One region of the Rhizobium sp. P28RR-XV genome, then DNA from elsewhere that is predicted to be linked to it. Evidence: riboswitches for the same ligand, from Rfam matches in the RefSeq annotation. Region 1 holds a riboswitch; each other region holds the start of a gene.
What was found. A riboswitch is a leader RNA that binds a small molecule or an ion and turns the genes downstream of it on or off. The one in region 1 is predicted to bind thiamine pyrophosphate.

Region 1 (5,791 bases):
GACGAGCCGCTTCGTACTTCCAAGATCGCGGATATCGGCCTGAAACGCTTTCGCGTGATTGCCAAGTTCTGCCGCTAGCGCCTCAGCCCGTTCGCGGCTTGCCCGATAGTTGATGGCAACCTTCGCGCCTTCGCGGGCAAAGGCCGTCGCGATGGCGGCGCCAAGACCGCGCCCTGCGCCGGAAACGATGACGATCTGGCCCTTGAGTGACAGGCTCATTTCTTCTCTACTCCTTGTTTGTGTGCCAGAGAGCATGGAAATGCTGCACGGGTCCGTGGCCGCTTCCGACGGAAAGCTGGCCTGCGGCGGCAACCGCGGCGGCAAGATAGGCTTTGGCGGCGGCGACGGCCTCGGGGAGCGGGGCGCCCTTGGCGATCTCGGCGGCGATAGCGCTGGAGAGCGTGCAGCCCGTTCCGTGTGTATTCTTCGTCGGCAGCCGCTCGGCTTCGAACCAGGTCAGGTGGCCGGCGCTTGCCAGCACATCCGGACTTTCGTCACCCTCAAGATGACCGCCTTTGACCAAAACAGCCGAAGGCCCCAGCGCTGCCAGCGCAAGCGCCTGGCGGGCCATGTCGTCGCGGCTTGCCGCCTCGGCGTCGTGCAGCAGCGCCGCCGCCTCGGGCAGGTTCGGCGTGATGACCGTCGCAAGCGGCAGCAGCCGCGTGGTGAGCACGTCGACGGCGTCGGCAGCAAGCAGGGCAGCGCCGCCCTTGGCGATCATGACAGGGTCGAGCACGACAGGCACATTGCGATGTCGTGCCAGAATATCCGCGACAGCATCAGCGATCTCGGCGTTGGCGATCATACCGATCTTGACGGCATTGACACGGATATCGCCGAAGATCGCCCGGATCTGGTCCGCCACGAAAGAGGGGGGTACCGGATGGACGCCGGAGACACCCTGCGTGTTCTGCGCCGTCAAGGCGGTCAAAGCTGCCATTCCGTAAACGCCGCGGGCGGAGAAGGTCTTCAGGTCGGCCTGGACGCCGGCACCACCTGATGGGTCGGAACCGGCGATGGACAGAACATTGCGGATCATTGGCGAGCCTCCTTGATGACGTTCGCGATGAGGGCTGTCGCCGCTTGCGGGTTCGGACGGCCACAGATGGCGGAGACGACCGCAAGACCATCCGCGCCGGCCGAGAAAACCTCTCTCGTGTGCTCTGCCTTGAGGCCGCCGATCGCGACTGATGGAACCGGACAGAGCCCGACGATGCGGGCAAGGCCCGCGAAGCCGATCGGTTGCTTGTGATCGGGCTTGGTGGGGGTCGCAAAGACCGGACCGATTCCGGCATAGTCGACAATGCCGGCATCTATGGCGATAGCAAGAGCCTCCGTTTCCACCGAAAGGCCGAGGATCATGTCCGGCCCGATGAGGCGGCGTGCGTCGGCGGCACTCATGTCCTCCTGACCGATGTGGAGGCCATCGGCACGGACGGCGATGGCGGCCTCGACATTATCGTTGACGATCAGTCGGGCGTTGGTCCCGTGCAGGATCTGTTTGAGGGCGCGGCCCGTCTCGATCATGGCTGCGGTGGGGGCATGCTTGTCACGCAGCTGTACGATCGTGGCGCCGCCGGCAACGGCCGCACGGGTCGTTTCGATCATGCCGAGTTCGGCGCACAGCACCGGGTCCAGCACGAGGTAGAGCGAGAGATCGAAGTCCTTCATGCCGCCGATATCCTTGCAACGCGATCCAGCATCTCCGGCGTGAGCGCGGCGAGTGCATCGAGGAAGCGCCAGGAGAAGGAGCCCGGACCGTCCGCTGCTGCTCCTGCCTGGGCGCCGGCAACGGCGAAGACCGCGAGTGCCGCTACGGTGGCATTGAATGGATCATCCGGCGTTGCCGCCGCAAAGGCGCCGACGAGGCAGGTGAGCGAGCAACCGAGCGCGGTCACCTGCGGCATGAGCGGCGAACCGCCGGCAATGCGCTTGGCCCTCCGTCCGTCCGTCACGAAATCCGTAACGCCCGTGACGGCAACGACACAGCCGTGCTTTTCAGCAAGCTGCCGGGCGGACTCTTCCGCCTGCTCGACGGCATCACGGCTATCGACGCCCCGGCCGCGGCTGGTGCCGCCGGCAAGCGCGATGATCTCGGACGCATTGCCGCGAATGATCGTCGGCTGCAGCTCCAGCAATTGCGCGATCGCCTTGCGACGAAACTCTGTCGCATAATGGGCGACGGGATCGAGAACCCAGGGTTTGCCGGCATCGTTGGCCGAGCGCGCTGCTTTCAGCATGCCCGCAAGCCAGCCGGACGAGAGCGTGCCGATATTGATCGTCAGCGCGCCGGAGATGGCGGCAAATTCACCCGATTCTTCTTCGGCATGCACCATCGCCGGCGATGCTCCGGCGGCGAGCACCACATTGGCCGCGATATTCATGGCGACGAAATTGGTGATGCATTGCACCAGCGGTGGGTTCGCCCGCATGATGTGAAGCTGATTGCCTGCTGTGATTTGGTCTTGCATATCGCGCCTTTCAGGGCAGGCGAGACGCAAAGGGACGACGTGCTGAGCTTCGCGAGGTCCCGAGCGACTCCCTCCGCCAGCATGATCTGGTTCAGGTTCAAAGGGTCCTTCTCAGCCCGCCGGAAAGCGGACGCCCCTGTCTCTCATCTCCCTTCTTTTCGCAGACAACGGCGGCGCTGTCATCAGCAAATCACCAAAGCCCTGGCGATGAATGGAGTTGGGCTCTGTTAATTTCCAGGCGACCCATGCAATGAATGCATGGGTGCAGTGATTCCTTAGCCCTGCAAAAGCCGAGAGGTTTCGACTATATGTCACTCATCGAAGCGAAGGGGGCGCCAAGCACGGCAGCTCAGCTTCGAAAGCCCAACGAAAGGGGATCATCATGAACGTAGCACGCTCTTTCAATAACTGGCGCAAGTATCGTCAGACGGTCGCCGAACTGGGCCGTATGTCCACGCGCGAACTGCATGATCTGGGTATCGATCGCGGCGAAATCCGCAATGTTGCCCGCGCAGCCATCGCTCGCTAACGGCCGCAACGGCTCCTTATAAAGCTGCATTATGCCAGCGCCTGTTCGTCCCGAGCAGGCGCTTTTGGTTTGTCCGGAGGGGACGGATTCAGGCTCTTTGCGTGCGCTGCAAGCAGATCGGCAAAGCCGGCCGCTTTTCGCATAGCGCATAACTGCCTTGCAAAGAAATGCCTATCCTGTGAGCAAAAATCAGCTATTCTCAACTCCATCGAAGCGATGCATCTCCTCCCGCATCCCTTCGTTTTTGCAGACGTCCTTCTCCTCCTCCCAGGGACGACTGCGGGAACAGCGGCATTCCTCCTCCCGTTCGCTGTTCGGTTCTTGTAAAAAGCCTGCCGCACCTCCTCCCGCGGCAGGCTTTTTCGTTTCAGGCAATATCGGATTTCCTCCTCATCTTTGCCGGTCTGCAGCGCGCGTCGGAACGCGGTCCTTGCTTCGGCCATCTCCGATCCCAGCCTGTCTGAAAACCGACGGCCTCCTCTCGCAAAAATGAACGGCCGTCCCTATGTGCGACGCCTGTAGCGCGCTACATCGAAGACCAACCCCAACGTGATTCCCTGCAACAGGAGGATGCCCATGACCGGTTCTGCCGAATACACGCCGCCGAAAATCTGGACCTGGAACAAGGCCAATGGCGGTCAGTTCGCCAATATCAACCGTCCGATCGCCGGGCCGACTCACGAAAAGGAATTGCCTGTAGGGCGCCATCCCCTGCAGCTCTATTCCCTCGGGACGCCGAATGGCGTGAAGGTCACCATCATGCTCGAAGAGCTGCTGGCGCTCGGCCACAGCGGCGCGGAATATGATGCCTGGTTGATCAAGATCGGCGAGGGCGACCAGTTCGGCAGCGGTTTCGTCGACGTCAATCCGAATTCAAAGATCCCGGCCCTGCTGGACCGCAGCGGCCCGAAGCCGGTCCGCGTCTTCGAATCGGCCTCGATCCTGATGTATCTCGCCGAAAAATTCGGTGCCTTCCTGCCGACGGAACAGCCGGCCCGTGCCGAATGCCTGTCCTGGCTGTTCTGGCAGATGGGCAGCGCGCCCTACCTCGGCGGCGGTTTCGGCCATTTCTTTGCCTATGCGCCGACGAAGATCGAATATGCGATCGACCGCTTCGCCATGGAAGTGAAGCGCCAGCTTGACGTGCTCGACCGTCGCCTGGCCGAAAGCGAATATATCGCCGGCAGCGACTACACGATCGCCGATATTGCCATCTGGCCGTGGTATGGCGGTCTCGCCAAAGGCTGGCAGTACGGCGCGGCCGAGTTCCTGCAGGTGCAGGACTACAAGAACGTTCAGCGCTGGGCCGAGCAGGTTTACGCGCGTCCCGCCGTCAAGCGTGGCCGCATGGTCAACCGCATGTCGGGCGAACCGTCCGAGCAGCTGCGTGAGCGCCACGATGCCAGCGACTTCGAGACCAAGACGCAAGACAAGATCGCGCCTGCAGGCTGATAGGCAGTTTCGCTCGTTATTTCCTTGAACCCGCGGTCTCCGGATTGCGGGTTTTTTTATTGGCTTTGCCAGCGATGTTCGTGAGGCGGCCAAGTCAGCCTCGCTCCATCTTGTCGGGTCTAATGTCTCCCTGCCGAAGCTTTATCGCCCGGCAGAGAACGCAACGCACTCTGCAATGCGTTTCACCGATGACGCAAGAGGAATGCTTTTCCATGCAGCAAATTGCTGGTGACCGTGCCCTGGACAATAAAATCATCGCGGGCGTGCCGTCGCAGCAATCAAGCAAGGAGAGAGAAGCGCTCTTGAAGTGCCTGATTTCGGGTGGCGACGAGCGGTTGGACTGCGATGCCGTCAGCGGTCTCAATATGTACGGTTACGGCCCGGCGCCTCGTCCAAACGATCTGGCTTTCGGCTCCTCCACGGCGTCGACGATTTCCGCCGATGCCTTTGCCGAGATCGACACTTACTTTGCCGGTCTGGTCGGCGAAATGGAAACCGGCTCGCCCGCAGCTATCTATGAGCGTGAAATTGGACGAGTGCGGTCGGATTTGCTGCGTCTGCTTGATCTCAATCAGGCCGCCGGACAACCGCAAGTCGACGCGATCGTCGCGACTTCGGGCACGGACATCCATCTCTTTGCAGCCTCGCTTCTGGCGCGCGAGGATGATTGCGCCTTGATGACCATCACGTTGATGGGCAACGAGACGGGCAGCGGCGTCATGACGGCCTCAGCAGGTCGCCACTTCATGGGCCGTGTCAGCAGCGATCGCGCCGTTGCCAAGGGCGAGGAGTTGCGGCCCGGCGACGCAACGCGCAACGCGACCATCGCCGTCCGCAATAAGGATGGCTCCCTTCGCGTCGACCGCGAAGTCGAGGACGAATTGCGGGGCCTGATCGAGCTCGGCCGTGCCGCCAGGCTCCGATGCTTGCTCGTCGTGACCGACGTGTCGAAGACCAGCCTTCTAGCGCCGGGCCTGGAAAGCGTGCTGCGGCTGAAGGCGCGTTTCGGCAACGCGCTCGATATCATGATCGATGGCTGCCAGTTCCGCCTGTCGGCGGCGACGATCCGTGCCTATCTCGCGCATGGCTTCATGGTGGCCCTGACCGGCTCGAAGTTTCTTGCCGGACCGATTTTCAGCGGCGCCCTTTTGTGCCCGCCGCAGATATCGGAGCGCTTCAAGCATCGCTGCCTACCGGCGGCTCTGGCGGACTATTGCGGCAAGGCCGAGTGGCCGGAGGGCTGGGCAGCGCGTGAAGCCTTGCCCGAACGCGCCAATTTCGGCCTGCTGTTGCGCTGGAAGGCGGCGTTGTTCGAGCTGCAATCCTTTGTCGCCGTTCC
Region 2 (5,791 bases), on a different contig from region 1:
ATACCCTGTTGCTTCATGTCGTTGCCGTCAGTCATTTCTCTTGCTTTCGGAATCGCGCGCGCCTTGGCCCGCCGTGCCGGCGATGGTCAGAAGAAGACAGACCAGGCCGAGGATCAAGGCATACCCATCGGCGTCGTTCGTGCGGTAGCTGCCGAGCTTGCTGTAGACCAGCCATGGCAGGGTCATCAGGCTGTCCGAGCCGAAGAGCGCCACCGCGCCGAGGTCGCCGAGCGACAACGCCATGGCGAAGGAGAGCGCGGTGAAGAGCGGCTTGCGCAGACCCGGCCAATCGATCAGGCGAAGACGGGCGATGCCGTAAAGGCCGAGGCTTGCGGCCAGCCGTTCGGTGCGGCGGCGATGGACTGCATAGGCCGGTTCGATGACGCGGATGACGAAGGGCAACGCCATCAGCGCATTGATAACAACGATGAGGATGGCGGCAAAGCGGCTGGGATCACCCAATGGTCTCAGCGCCAGAAACCAGCCCGTTGCCAGCACGATCGGCGGGATCAGCAGAATAAGGGACGAGCTTGCACTCAAGGCGAGCGCCAGGCCGCGCAGGCTGACGGTCTTGCGGCGATCGACCGATATCGCCGATCGGGCGCGGATGATGGCAAAGGATAACAAGACCGCCAGAAGGCCGGCGGAGAGCGCGATTGCCAGGCTCGTGACGGCCGCTTGCAAAAAGATCGGCTGGCCGGCGAGTTTCAGAAGATTCGCCTCAAAGCCGGTCACGACGACGGAAGCGAGCGGCAGACCGAGAAAGAGCGTGGCGGCCGACAGCACGCCGGCGTCGGTCCACCGTGCGGCTGTCCTTTGCCCATCGATGCGGTGGAGCGCGCGGCCGCTGGTCAGCCCGTGATCGTCTGGCGCGCGAAACAGCGTCATGGCGCTAAGGACGAGGAGAGTGACGGCGATCTGAAGCAGCGACAGCATTACGGCGCGGCCGGGGTCGAAATCGAAGCGCAGCGCCTGATAGATCGCCACTTCCAGCGTCGTCGCGGCCGGTCCGCCGCCGAGAATCAGGACGAGCGTGAAGCTGGTGGCGCAGAGCATGAAGATCAGGCCGGCAATGCCGGGGATGAGGCCGCGCAGGACAGGCCATTCGATGAAGCGAAAGACCGAGGCGGGCCGCATGCCGAGCCCGCCGGCGACAAGCCAGTATTCCGCCGGTACGCGCTCCAGCCCGGCCAGCATCAGCCGGCAGGCGAGCGGCATGTTGAAGAAGACATGGGCCAGCAGGATGCCGGCGAGACCATAGATGCTGACGGGTTGCGATAGGCCAAGCGTAGTAAGCGCCTGATTGATGAGCCCTTGCCGGCCCCAGATGCCGAGCAGGCCGAGCGCGCCAATCAGCACCGGCAATCCCATCGGAACCGCCATCAGCCGGAGCAGCCACAACCGGCCGGGAAAATGCGGCTGGCGCGCCAACGCCCGGGCGACCGGTAGGGCGAGCACCACGGAGAGAAGCGTCGAGAGCACCGCCTGCAGCAGCGTGAAGCGCAGGACGCGCAGCAGATAGGGATCGGTCAGCGTGGTGTCGCCGCCGGATTCGATGCTGGCGGCCAAGAGGGCAAAAACGGCGACCCCGACGAAGAGCACGATGCCGGCGAGGCTAAGCGCCCCGCCGGAAATGGCGCGTCTTCGTTCGGGTGCCGCGAGCATGATCAGCGCGTCAATTGCCGCTGGTGGCGGCCAGCCATTCGTCGATCCAGGCCTTGCGGTTCTTGTCGACGTCGGACGGGCTCATCAGGAAGGTCTTCGACGGCACGACGAGTTTGCTGAAGGCATCCGGCAGCGGCTCGGAGGTGGCCGAGACCGGCATCATCCAGTTGCTTGTCGGGATGATGTCCTGGAAGCTGGGGGAGATCATGAACTTCAGGAAGTCGCGGGCAAGGTCCTTGTTCGGCGAGGATTTGATGAGGCCGGCGACCTCGATCTGGATATAGTGTCCTTCCGAGAAGGCGGCCGCCTGATAACGATCGGTCTTGTCCTCGATCATGTGATAGGCCGGTGACGTCGTATAGGAGAGCACCAGCGGTGCCTCGCCCTTGGTGAAGAGGTCATAGGCTTCCGACCAGCCGGGGGTGACCGTCAGGATGCGGCCCTTGAGCTTCGTCCAGGCATCGGCCGCCTTGTCGCCATAGATCGACTTCACCCAGAGCAGAAGCCCGAGGCCCGGCGTCGAGGTGCGCGGGTCTTCGATAACGATCTTCTGCGCGGGATCGCCCTCGACGAGATCCTTCATGCTCTTCGGGGGATTCTTGACCGTCTGGCTGTCGTAGATCACGGCGAAATGGCCGTAGTCGTAGGGCACGAAGACGTCATCCTTGAAATCGCCGGGGACCTTAAGCGCGGAAGTGTCAACGCCGCTTGCATCGAAAAGGCCGGTGTCCTTGGCTTCGTCGACGAGATTGGTGTCGAGGCCGAGAACGACATCGGCCTTGGTGCCCGCGCCTTCCAGCTTCAGGCGCGACAGAAGCGCGACGCCATCTGTGACGCTAACATAGTTGACCGTGCAGCCGCAGGTCTTTTCGAAGGCGGCCTTGACCTTGGCGCCCGGCCCCCAATCGGCGGTGAAGCTCTCATAGGTGTAGATGGTCAGAGCTTTGTCGGCCGCTGCAGCAGGCTGTGCGGCGAAAAAGCTTGTTCCGGCGGCAAGGGCCAGGCCGGTGAAGAATGACAATAGCGAACGGTGTTGCATGACAGCGCCTCCTCCTGGAGCCGGATGATTTTAGGTCTATGGACCTAAAATCTGAATCCGCTCTAAAATCAAATAATTAGAGCATGATGTTGCCCGAAAGCCGTTTACACTTTTCGGCATCATGCTTTAGGTTTCGTCTTGAAGGGGAAAGGGCGCCATGATTTCGTCACGCGTCTAATCCCTCCGCCGGTGTTAGCCGGATCAGGTTCCGCGGGTTGGCCCGGTAAAAGCCTCTCAGCCGGATGTCCGGAAGGACATAAGGCACCCCGTTAGAGCGTCGGCAGATTTAGCCTTGCGACGAAGGGATGACAAGGAAAATGATTCCCTTGTCGATTGCAGGCGGGCGATCTTACTCGGCCGCGTGAGCGGCCGCCGTCGGGCTTTCGATTTTCTTCACGGCGCCCGGAAGCTGCACGTTTCTCAACGACAGTGAGGTCAGAAGGCCGATGAGGCAGATGCCGGCAGCCGTCAAGAACAGCGGGCTGAAGGCGCTTGCATAGGCGGTGGCGACGGCCTCGCGGGTCGCCTCGGGCAATGCGGCCATCATTTTCGGCGTCAGCTGCTCGATGTCGGATACGCCCGCGATGGAGATGCCGACATTGCCGAGCTTGGCGGCGATGATGGCGCCGTAGATGGAAATGGCGATCGAGGCGCCGCCCATGCGCGAGAGCGTGACGGCGCCGGTTGCAGCGCCGACGTCACGGGCAGCGGCTGCGTTCTGCACGCCGATGACGGGCACCTGCTGCGCAAGACCGATGCCGATGCCGTGCAGCAGCATCAGGCCGCCGATGAAGACGATGGGCGTGCCGGCAGGCAGGAAGGCGAACGAGCCAAATGCGATGGCGCTGCAGGCAGCACTTGCGATGGCAAAGGGCTTGTAGCGGCCTCTGGCCGCGATCAGCCTGCCGGCCGATAGCGAGCCGCAGACGATACCGCCAGTCAGGAGAATGAACAGCAGGCCGGCCATCGAGGGCGAAAGGCCTGTCGTCGTCTGCAGGAAGAGCGCGAAATAATTGACCATCCCGATGGCAACGGCGCCGCTGGTGATCGAAATGATCAGCAGGAGGCCGAATGTCGGATTGCGGAACAGCGTCATCGGCACGATCGGCTCAGGAGCGCGGCGCTCGATGAAGACCCAGGCGATGGCGCAGATCATGCCGAAGGCGATGATGCCGAGGCACTGTGGCGACAGCAGTGATCCGAAGAGTTCGGTGCCGTCGGCGGCAAGCACGATGCTCGTCGTCGTCAGCGCAAGAACGATTGCGCCGGCATAATCGATCTTCGGGCGGCGGGGCGGCTTGCGATAGGGGAGCATGGTGGCGAGACCCGCCAGCACGACAAAGCCGATCGGCACGTTGACGAGAAAGATGGAGCGCCAGCCGAAGAGGTCGCTCATCGTGCCGCCGAGAACGGGGCCGATGGCGCCGGAGGCCATCAGCACGAGGCTCGAATAGCTCTGATAGCGGGCGCGTTCCCGCGGCTCGAACAGGTCGGCATTGACGGCGAAGATCGACACGAGGATGCCGCCGCCTCCCAGCCCCTGAAGGACGCGGGCGGCAATCAGCGTATTCATCGAAACGGCAAGGCCGCAGACGGCGGAGCCGATCGTGAAGATCGCGATCGCCATCATCATCACATATTTGCGGCCGAAGAGATCACCGAGCTTGCCGTAAACGGGCATGACGGCGGAGAGCGAGAGAAGATAGGCCGATCCGATCCAGCCGAAGCGTTCCAGATGCCCGAACTCGCCGACGATCGTCGGAAGCGCCGTCGAGACGATCTGGTTGTCGAGCGTGGCCATGAACATGGCAGTCATCAGAAACAGGAAGAGTATAAGCCGCCGTTTATGATCCGCCACGAGCGGCGCGAACGTTGTCTGCATGTCCATGGGGTAAAAAATCCGAGCTTGCCCGAAACGCTGCGCGGTCGATCGAATGCGCGGGACGCCCCGGTTTTCATACTTGATACATATGTGCCATTAGCATATAAATGTCAACGACAGGTGAATGCTGTTTGCATGTTTTATTTCTTTTCCGCCTCTGGTATGGTGGAAAGATGACATCTGCGACGAATACACGTGAAGTTGAAGCCCAGGCCCTGACCGATGACGAGAATCTCCTGCGCATCGGCCATGCCATGACGCGCATGCGTCTCCTGACGGGACGCCGCATGATCGGCAGGCTTGCCATCCAGAGTGTTGCGCCGGGGCTCGAGCTTTCGCATCTCGACGTGCTCGATGTCGTGCGGCGGGCGGAGGCGACGGGCGAAGTCACCGTCGGCACGATCGCCGAGATGCTGCGCATCGATCCCTCGCGGGCGAGCCGCATCGTTGCCGACATGGTGACGCGCGGCGTGTTGCGACGCAAGGCATCGCAGGCGGATGCGCGGCGCATTGTCGTGATATTGACCGCGCTCGGGCAAAGACTGCTGTCGGAGATCCAGGCACAGAAATATTCCGTCATCGGCAGCATCTTCGCCGACTGGACGCCGGAGGAGATCGAGAGTTTCTCGCTGCTGTTCGATCGCTACGTCAGTGGTTACGAGCAGGTTTTCCAGGCGCGCCTCAAGGAAACGGACGACTGAACCGTCGTTGCTGCCGTTCTTACCCATGGCGCTCTTCCCTAGGGATATGAGTTTGCGCTATGGGCATGCCTCATGAGCCAGTCCACCACCTTCACCATCCTGCTCGGCGGCGAGCTTCGCCTGACGGAGCGGTTGCGCGCCGCCATTTCCGGCAGCCGTTTCATCGCAGCTGATGGCGGCATGCGCCATGCGGTCGCGCTCCAGGTGCAGCCTGAGCTGTGGGTTGGCGATTTCGATTCCACGCCGGCCGATTTGCAAGCTGCGTTTCCCAATGTGCCCAAGCAGCCTTATCCAGCGGCAAAGGCGGCGACCGACGGCGAGATTGCCGTCTCAGAAGCGATCGATCGCGGTGCCACGAGGCTGATTCTCGCGGGCGCCATGGGCGGTGAACGCTCCGATCATGCCATCCAGCATCTGCTTTATGGCATCCGCTTGGCCGAGAAAGGCTTCGATGTCCTGCTGACATCGGGTGACGAGGAGGCGGTGCCGCTGCCGCCAGGCGGC
Region 3 (5,791 bases), on a different contig from region 1:
GCCGCGTAATTCTCGGCTTTCGCCGATGCGGGCAGCGCCCGTGCAGTCCACGACATCGGGGAAGGGATCGCGATCTCCGATATGGTCGGCAAAGGTGACGCCCTTCGCCGCGAGTGCGCCTTTTAACGACTGCAGGGCGTCGCGAGGGTCGAGATGTGCTTCTTGCGGGAAGAACAGGCCATGCCTGAAGCGACCGGCAAGCGAGGGTTCGAGGGTGGCGATCTCGCGTTCCTCGACCCAGCGATAGCCCGTCGTGCGGCCGGCGAATCGTTTCAGCTCGCTTTGGTCCCGGTTCGGTGCGACGACAAGCGTGCCATTGCGGATGATCTTGACCGGTAGAATCGCGTCCCATCGATCGGCGGAATCACGTCCGCGCTCGAGCACGGCCTCATCGGCACTTTCCCGCTCGCACCAGGGCGCCAGCATGCCGCCGGCGAGCCAGGAGGCGGCTCGGCGGAAATTCAGGCCAGGATCGACAACCGTGACCTCGGCACCGCGAACGTGCAGTTCATGTGCGACCGTGAGGCCGGCAACGCCGGCCCCTTTGACAAGGATGCGCATTTCATTCGGCCGGCTGCGCAGGGGTTTCGACCGGCATATAGAGATCACCGCCTTCGCGATATTTTGCCGCCATCGCCTCCAATCCTTCTTTCTGCGCCTCGGCGCGGATGTCGTGCGAAATCCGCATGGAACAGAATTTCGGGCCGCACATCGAGCAGAAATGCGCCACCTTGTGCGCTTCCTTCGGCAAGGTTTCGTCATGGAAGCTGCGGGCGGTGTCGGGGTCGAGCGACAGGTTGAACTGGTCCTCCCAGCGAAACTCGAAGCGGGCGCGCGACAATGCGTCGTCACGCACCTGCGCGGCCGGATGACCCTTGGCGAGATCGGCCGCATGGGCGGCGATCTTGTAGGTGATGACGCCGGTCTTGACGTCGTTGCGGTCAGGCAGGCCGAGATGTTCCTTTGGCGTGACGTAGCACAGCATCGCCGTGCCGAACCAGCCGATCATGGCAGCGCCGATCCCCGAGGTGATGTGATCATAGCCCGGCGCGATATCCGTCGTCAGCGGCCCGAGCGTGTAGAAGGGCGCTTCGCCGCAAACGGCGAGCTGCTTGTCCATGTTCTCCTTGATCTTGTGCATCGGCACATGGCCGGGACCTTCGATCATCACCTGGCAATCCTTGGCCCAGGCGATCTTGGTCAGTTCGCCGAGCGTTTCGAGTTCGGCAAACTGCGCGGCATCGTTGGCATCGGCGATCGAGCCGGGGCGCAGGCCGTCGCCTAGCGAGAAGGAGACGTCATAGGCGCGGCAGATGTCGCAAATTTCGTCGAAATGCTCGTAAAGGAAGCTCTCGCGATGGTGATGGAGGCACCACTTGGCCATGATCGAGCCGCCGCGCGAGACGATGCCGGTGACGCGATTGACGGTCAGCGGGATATAATGCAGCCGCACGCCGGCATGGATGGTGAAATAGTCGACGCCCTGTTCGGCCTGCTCGATCAGCGTGTCGCGATAGACTTCCCAGGTGAGCTCCTCGGCAATGCCGCCGACCTTTTCCAGCGCCTGATAGAGCGGCACGGTGCCGATCGGCAGCGGCGAATTGCGGACGATCCATTCGCGGATATTGTGGATGTTGCGGCCGGTCGAAAGGTCCATGACGGTATCGGCGCCCCAGCGGGCGGCCCAGACCATCTTTTCGACTTCCTCCGCCATGGAAGAGGTGACGGCGGAATTGCCGATGTTGGCGTTGATCTTCACCAGGAAGTTCCGGCCGATGATCATCGGCTCGCTTTCCGGATGATTGATATTGGCCGGAATGATCGCCCGGCCGGCCGCGACCTCCTGGCGGACGAATTCCGGCGTCACATGGTCCGGAATATGGGCGCCGAAGCTCTCGCCGTCGCGCACCAGGGCTTCGGCATTCGCCTTGCGACCGAGATTCTCACGGATGGCGATGAATTCCATTTCCGGCGTGATGATGCCGGCCCGCGCATAGGCAAGCTGCGTGACGGCCTTGCCGTCTTTAGCGCGCAGCGGCTCGCGCTTGGCCGGAAATTCCGGCGTCAGCCGCTCGCCGGTGACGAAACCATTGTCTTCGGGGCGCACATGGCGGCCCTCATAGGCCTCGACGTCGCCGCGAGCGAGCACCCAGTCGCGCCGGTGCTGCTGCAAGCCGTGCTCGATGCGGATATCGGCGCCCTCGACGGTGTAGGGGCCGGAGGAATCATAGACGATAACAGGCGGCTCGCCCGATGTCGGATGGACGCTGACCTCGCGCATCGGCACGCGGATATCGGCGTGGATGTCTCCCGGGATATAGATCTTCCGCGATGCCGGCAGCGGGCCTGTCGTGACGGTTGGGGTAAGGGTCTTTGCGGCAATGGTCATGGTTTGAGGCTCCAAGTTGCGGTTGGAGACCCAGTCAATCAGCCGGAATGATGAAAAGACGCCGACATGGAATCCACGCGGGAATCCGAGGCCTTCGAGCGCTTGCACCGTCCCTACGCCAGTATGAACTGGATCAGGTTCAACGGGTCACTGCGCCCACAACCGGCAAAGCCGTATTGTTCAGCAGTATCTCAGCCCCTTGCCGGGACCCCCCTGGTGAATACTGAAAGGCTATGCTCTCCCTTCGGCTTCTGTCAACCCCGCAACGATGATTGCCTTTTTTCGGGCGGCTGCGCTCGGCGCATTGGAGAATCTACAATTTAAACGTATTTAAACGGGTAGCCGGCATGGCGTCGCCTCAATAACGAGGAGCGGTGTTGCCATTGAAGCGGTGAGGGCCGGTGTGGGAGAGCTTGCTGGCGGTATCGAGCCAGATCTTGCCGCCGAGCGCGCGCCAGCGGTGACAGAAGGCGAAGTCTTCGCTCAGATAAATTCCTGTCCCTTCCTCGACCATGCATTCGAACAGGGCATATTGGGTGCCCGGCGAACGCTTGGTGCTCGGATAGGCGTGTATGGCGTTGTAGCGCAGGTCGGGATAGGCGGCGATCATCCTTTCGATGACAGCGCGCTTGATCAAAAGCATGCCCGTGCCCGCATAGACGGCACTGACGAAATCGCCCTCGCGCTCGGCGCTCTGGCCGACCAGCGGCGTTCCGACATAATGAAGTGCTGCCGCCGCAAGCGACATCCCATCGCGCGAATTTTCAAGGGCCGCGGTGTCCCAGTCGTAGTCCTTGATCGGATACATGGCGGCGACCACATCCTTGTCGGCATCCAGCAATCGCATCACCTGATCAGGCTCGAAGCTGATGTCGGCGTCGATGAAAAGCATGTGGGTCGCCGCCGTATCGTTCAGGAAGGACGACACCAGCGTGTTGCGGCTGCGGGTAATCAGCGCGTCATTGCCGAGGAGAGCGAGCGTCAGCTGTATGCCGGCCTGCGCGCCCGTCTGCATCAGGGAAAAGATGGATTGCATATAATCCTTGGTGACGAGGCCACCGAAGCAGGGGGTCGCGATGAAGATCATTCGTTTCTCGTTCATGCGCGATTTGTTCCCTTCCCATGGCGCGAGTCGCCGGAATCTAGGAAGATTCACCATTTCTGTGTGTAGCGAATTGTTGAATTTTATTTCTGAGCCTTGCCGGAATTCGCAAGCCTTTGCGGGCGCCCAAGCGCGGATAGGACCGTCGCCGGCCGTGAATCTATCCGCCATGCTCTGATCGATTATCTCTGGCGACCTCGCCTTTAATGCCGCCGGCAGCCTTTCTTGCCGCGCGTTCGCGCCTTTGGTGCTCTCGCCGGATGAAGCGAACCCCGCACTGCCGTCGCCAGTTGCATTTAAGCAACAGCGGCCAAGACTAACGCCAGACCAGCGTCCGTCAAGCCTTCATATAATTGACAAACATACGGGCTGTTTGTAAGTCAGAAGCAGGACAGAACTTGTCTTACGGTCGAGCGATCGGCCGGATCGGTAGGGGCATTTCAAGACCTTTGCCGCGGGGTCAATCATGGAGGTTCGAGGGGACTCAAGCCAACATTACGTGCGTACTTGCCGGGCTGCGCGGTCGCGTTTTCGACCGAGTCGATCTTCAAGGTGGTTTCAGCTCAGCACTCGCGGCAAATTAGAAATGCATATTACAACCAGGAGTTTAATATGAATATCAAGAGCCTTCTTCTCGGCTCCGCTGCTGCGCTGGCAGCAGTTTCCGGCGCCCATGCAGCTGACGCCATCGTTGCTGCCGAGCCGGAGCCGTTGGAATACGTCCGCATCTGCGACGCTTACGGTGCTGGTTACTTCTTCATTCCGGGCACTGAAACCTGCCTCAAGATCGGCGGACGTGTCCGTTCCGAAGGCGAGTGGTACGATGCCTACAACCCGAACAGCAAGAACGGCACGCTCTGGCACACCCGTGCGGAACTGAGCGTCGACACCGCGACCGACACCGAATACGGCCCGCTGAAGACCAACACGGTCATTCGTTGGGACTGGAACGACGGCAACTCGACCTCCACCAAGCTGCTGTTCGCCAACATCAGCCTCGGCGGTTTCCTCGTCGGTAAGGCCGATTCGCAGTACAACTCCTACATCGGTTATGCCGGCGACGTCATCAACGACGACGTGATCTATGACGGCCCGTACGAACTCAACCAGTTGACCTACAACTATGATGCCGGCAACGGCTTCACGGCTATGATCTCGGTTGAAGACTCGAACTCCAGCGGCTCCGACGCTTCCTACGGCGCAAGCTGGTGGTCCGACGACAAGGGCAACCACTACGCTCCTGACGTCGTTGCTGGTGCTGGCTTCAAGTCTGGCGCATGGGGCTTCAAGGTCGTCGGCGGTTACGACTCGATCGTCGAAGAAGGCGCTATCAAGGCTCGTGTCGATGCCGACTTCGGCGTATTCTCGGCCTTCTTGATGGGCGGCTGGAACACCGATGGCGACAAGCTCAACAAGTATGCAGGTACCAACCTCGACCGTTCGGCTTGCCCCGTTAATGATCCGTCGAAGTGCGGCTGGGGTGACTGGGCTGTTTGGGGCGGCGTTGGCGTTCCGATCAACGAAAAGCTGAAGTGGAACCTGCAGCTCGCCTACACCGACTCGAAGATCTTCGCCGCTACCACGAACGTCAAGTGGAACCCGGTCAAGAACCTGCTCATCGAGCCGGAAGTCTCCTACACCAACTTCGATTCTGTAAACCAGGATCAGTGGGCCGGTATCCTGCGCTTCGAGCGTAGCTTCTAATTTCGAATTACCCGGCCTCGTGCCGGGTATAGAGAAGCCTGATGTTCCAATCCGTCAGGCTTCTTTCCCCGATCGGTTGACCTCCGATCAAAGTAAAGGATCCGGTTTTCCCTCCGGATCCTTTTTTATGTTCAAAGCGTTGATTTTGCTGGGCCTGCTTCTGGGCCTGCTTTATGCAGCCGAGGTCTCTACCTCATGTGCCTGCTCCATCGGGAACCATGTCTTCAAGATCATCTTGATGAACATCTGCCCGCAAGGCACGAGCTGGAAATTGCCCCTGTCGAGCGTCCATTCGGTGATCAGCCCGCCGATGACGGCCGTCAGCGCGGAGGCGGCCGTATCCGGCGTCCAGGGCGCGGGCAGCTTCGTCTTCTCGTTCATCAGAGTGAATATGCGTTCGAAGTGTTCGTGCATATCGTGCCGGAAGGAGCTGGCGCGGCTCGTGGTCCCGTCGCAAAAAGCCATGTCGAGGTGCATCATCACCTTCAGCATGCTTCTCTTGCGCGGATCGCCCTGGACATCGTCGAATATCCCGGCAATGGCCTCGGCCACCAGATCAAGCGGATTTGTCGGCAGCTCCTTCGACATCCGCTCGG

Region 2: it holds a riboswitch for thiamine pyrophosphate, as region 1 does, so the genes downstream of both, thiB (thiamine ABC transporter substrate binding subunit) here and thiM (hydroxyethylthiazole kinase) in region 1, are expected to answer to the same signal.
Region 3: it holds a riboswitch for thiamine pyrophosphate, as region 1 does, so the genes downstream of both, thiC (phosphomethylpyrimidine synthase ThiC) here and thiM (hydroxyethylthiazole kinase) in region 1, are expected to answer to the same signal.

What each region holds. Positions count from the first base shown of each region.
Region 1 is NZ_JABAIG010000008.1:95,168-100,958, reverse strand. It holds gene HGP12_RS18075 (3-oxoacyl-ACP reductase) at 1-219, opposite strand, end outside; gene thiD (bifunctional hydroxymethylpyrimidine kinase/phosphomethylpyrimidine kinase) at 227-1,039, opposite strand; gene thiE (thiamine phosphate synthase) at 1,036-1,671, opposite strand; gene thiM (hydroxyethylthiazole kinase) at 1,668-2,471, opposite strand; TPP riboswitch at 2,523-2,619, opposite strand; gene HGP12_RS18055 (DUF1127 domain-containing protein) at 2,854-3,000, shown strand; gene yghU (glutathione-dependent disulfide-bond oxidoreductase) at 3,577-4,452, shown strand; gene HGP12_RS18045 (hypothetical protein) at 4,665-5,791, shown strand, end outside.
Region 2 is NZ_JABAIG010000004.1:390,929-396,719, reverse strand. It holds gene HGP12_RS11255 (ATP-binding cassette domain-containing protein) at 1-35, opposite strand, end outside; gene thiP (thiamine/thiamine pyrophosphate ABC transporter permease ThiP) at 28-1,665, opposite strand; gene thiB (thiamine ABC transporter substrate binding subunit) at 1,676-2,704, opposite strand; TPP riboswitch at 2,866-2,983, opposite strand; gene HGP12_RS11240 (MFS transporter) at 3,054-4,592, opposite strand; gene HGP12_RS11235 (MarR family winged helix-turn-helix transcriptional regulator) at 4,760-5,287, shown strand; gene HGP12_RS11230 (thiamine diphosphokinase) at 5,360-5,791, shown strand, end outside.
Region 3 is NZ_JABAIG010000006.1:77,823-83,613, reverse strand. It holds gene thiO (glycine oxidase ThiO) at 1-561, opposite strand, end outside; gene thiC (phosphomethylpyrimidine synthase ThiC) at 563-2,389, opposite strand; TPP riboswitch at 2,482-2,614, opposite strand; gene HGP12_RS14140 (hypothetical protein) at 2,748-3,491, opposite strand; gene HGP12_RS14135 (porin) at 4,104-5,195, shown strand; gene HGP12_RS14130 (TetR family transcriptional regulator) at 5,367-5,791, opposite strand, start outside.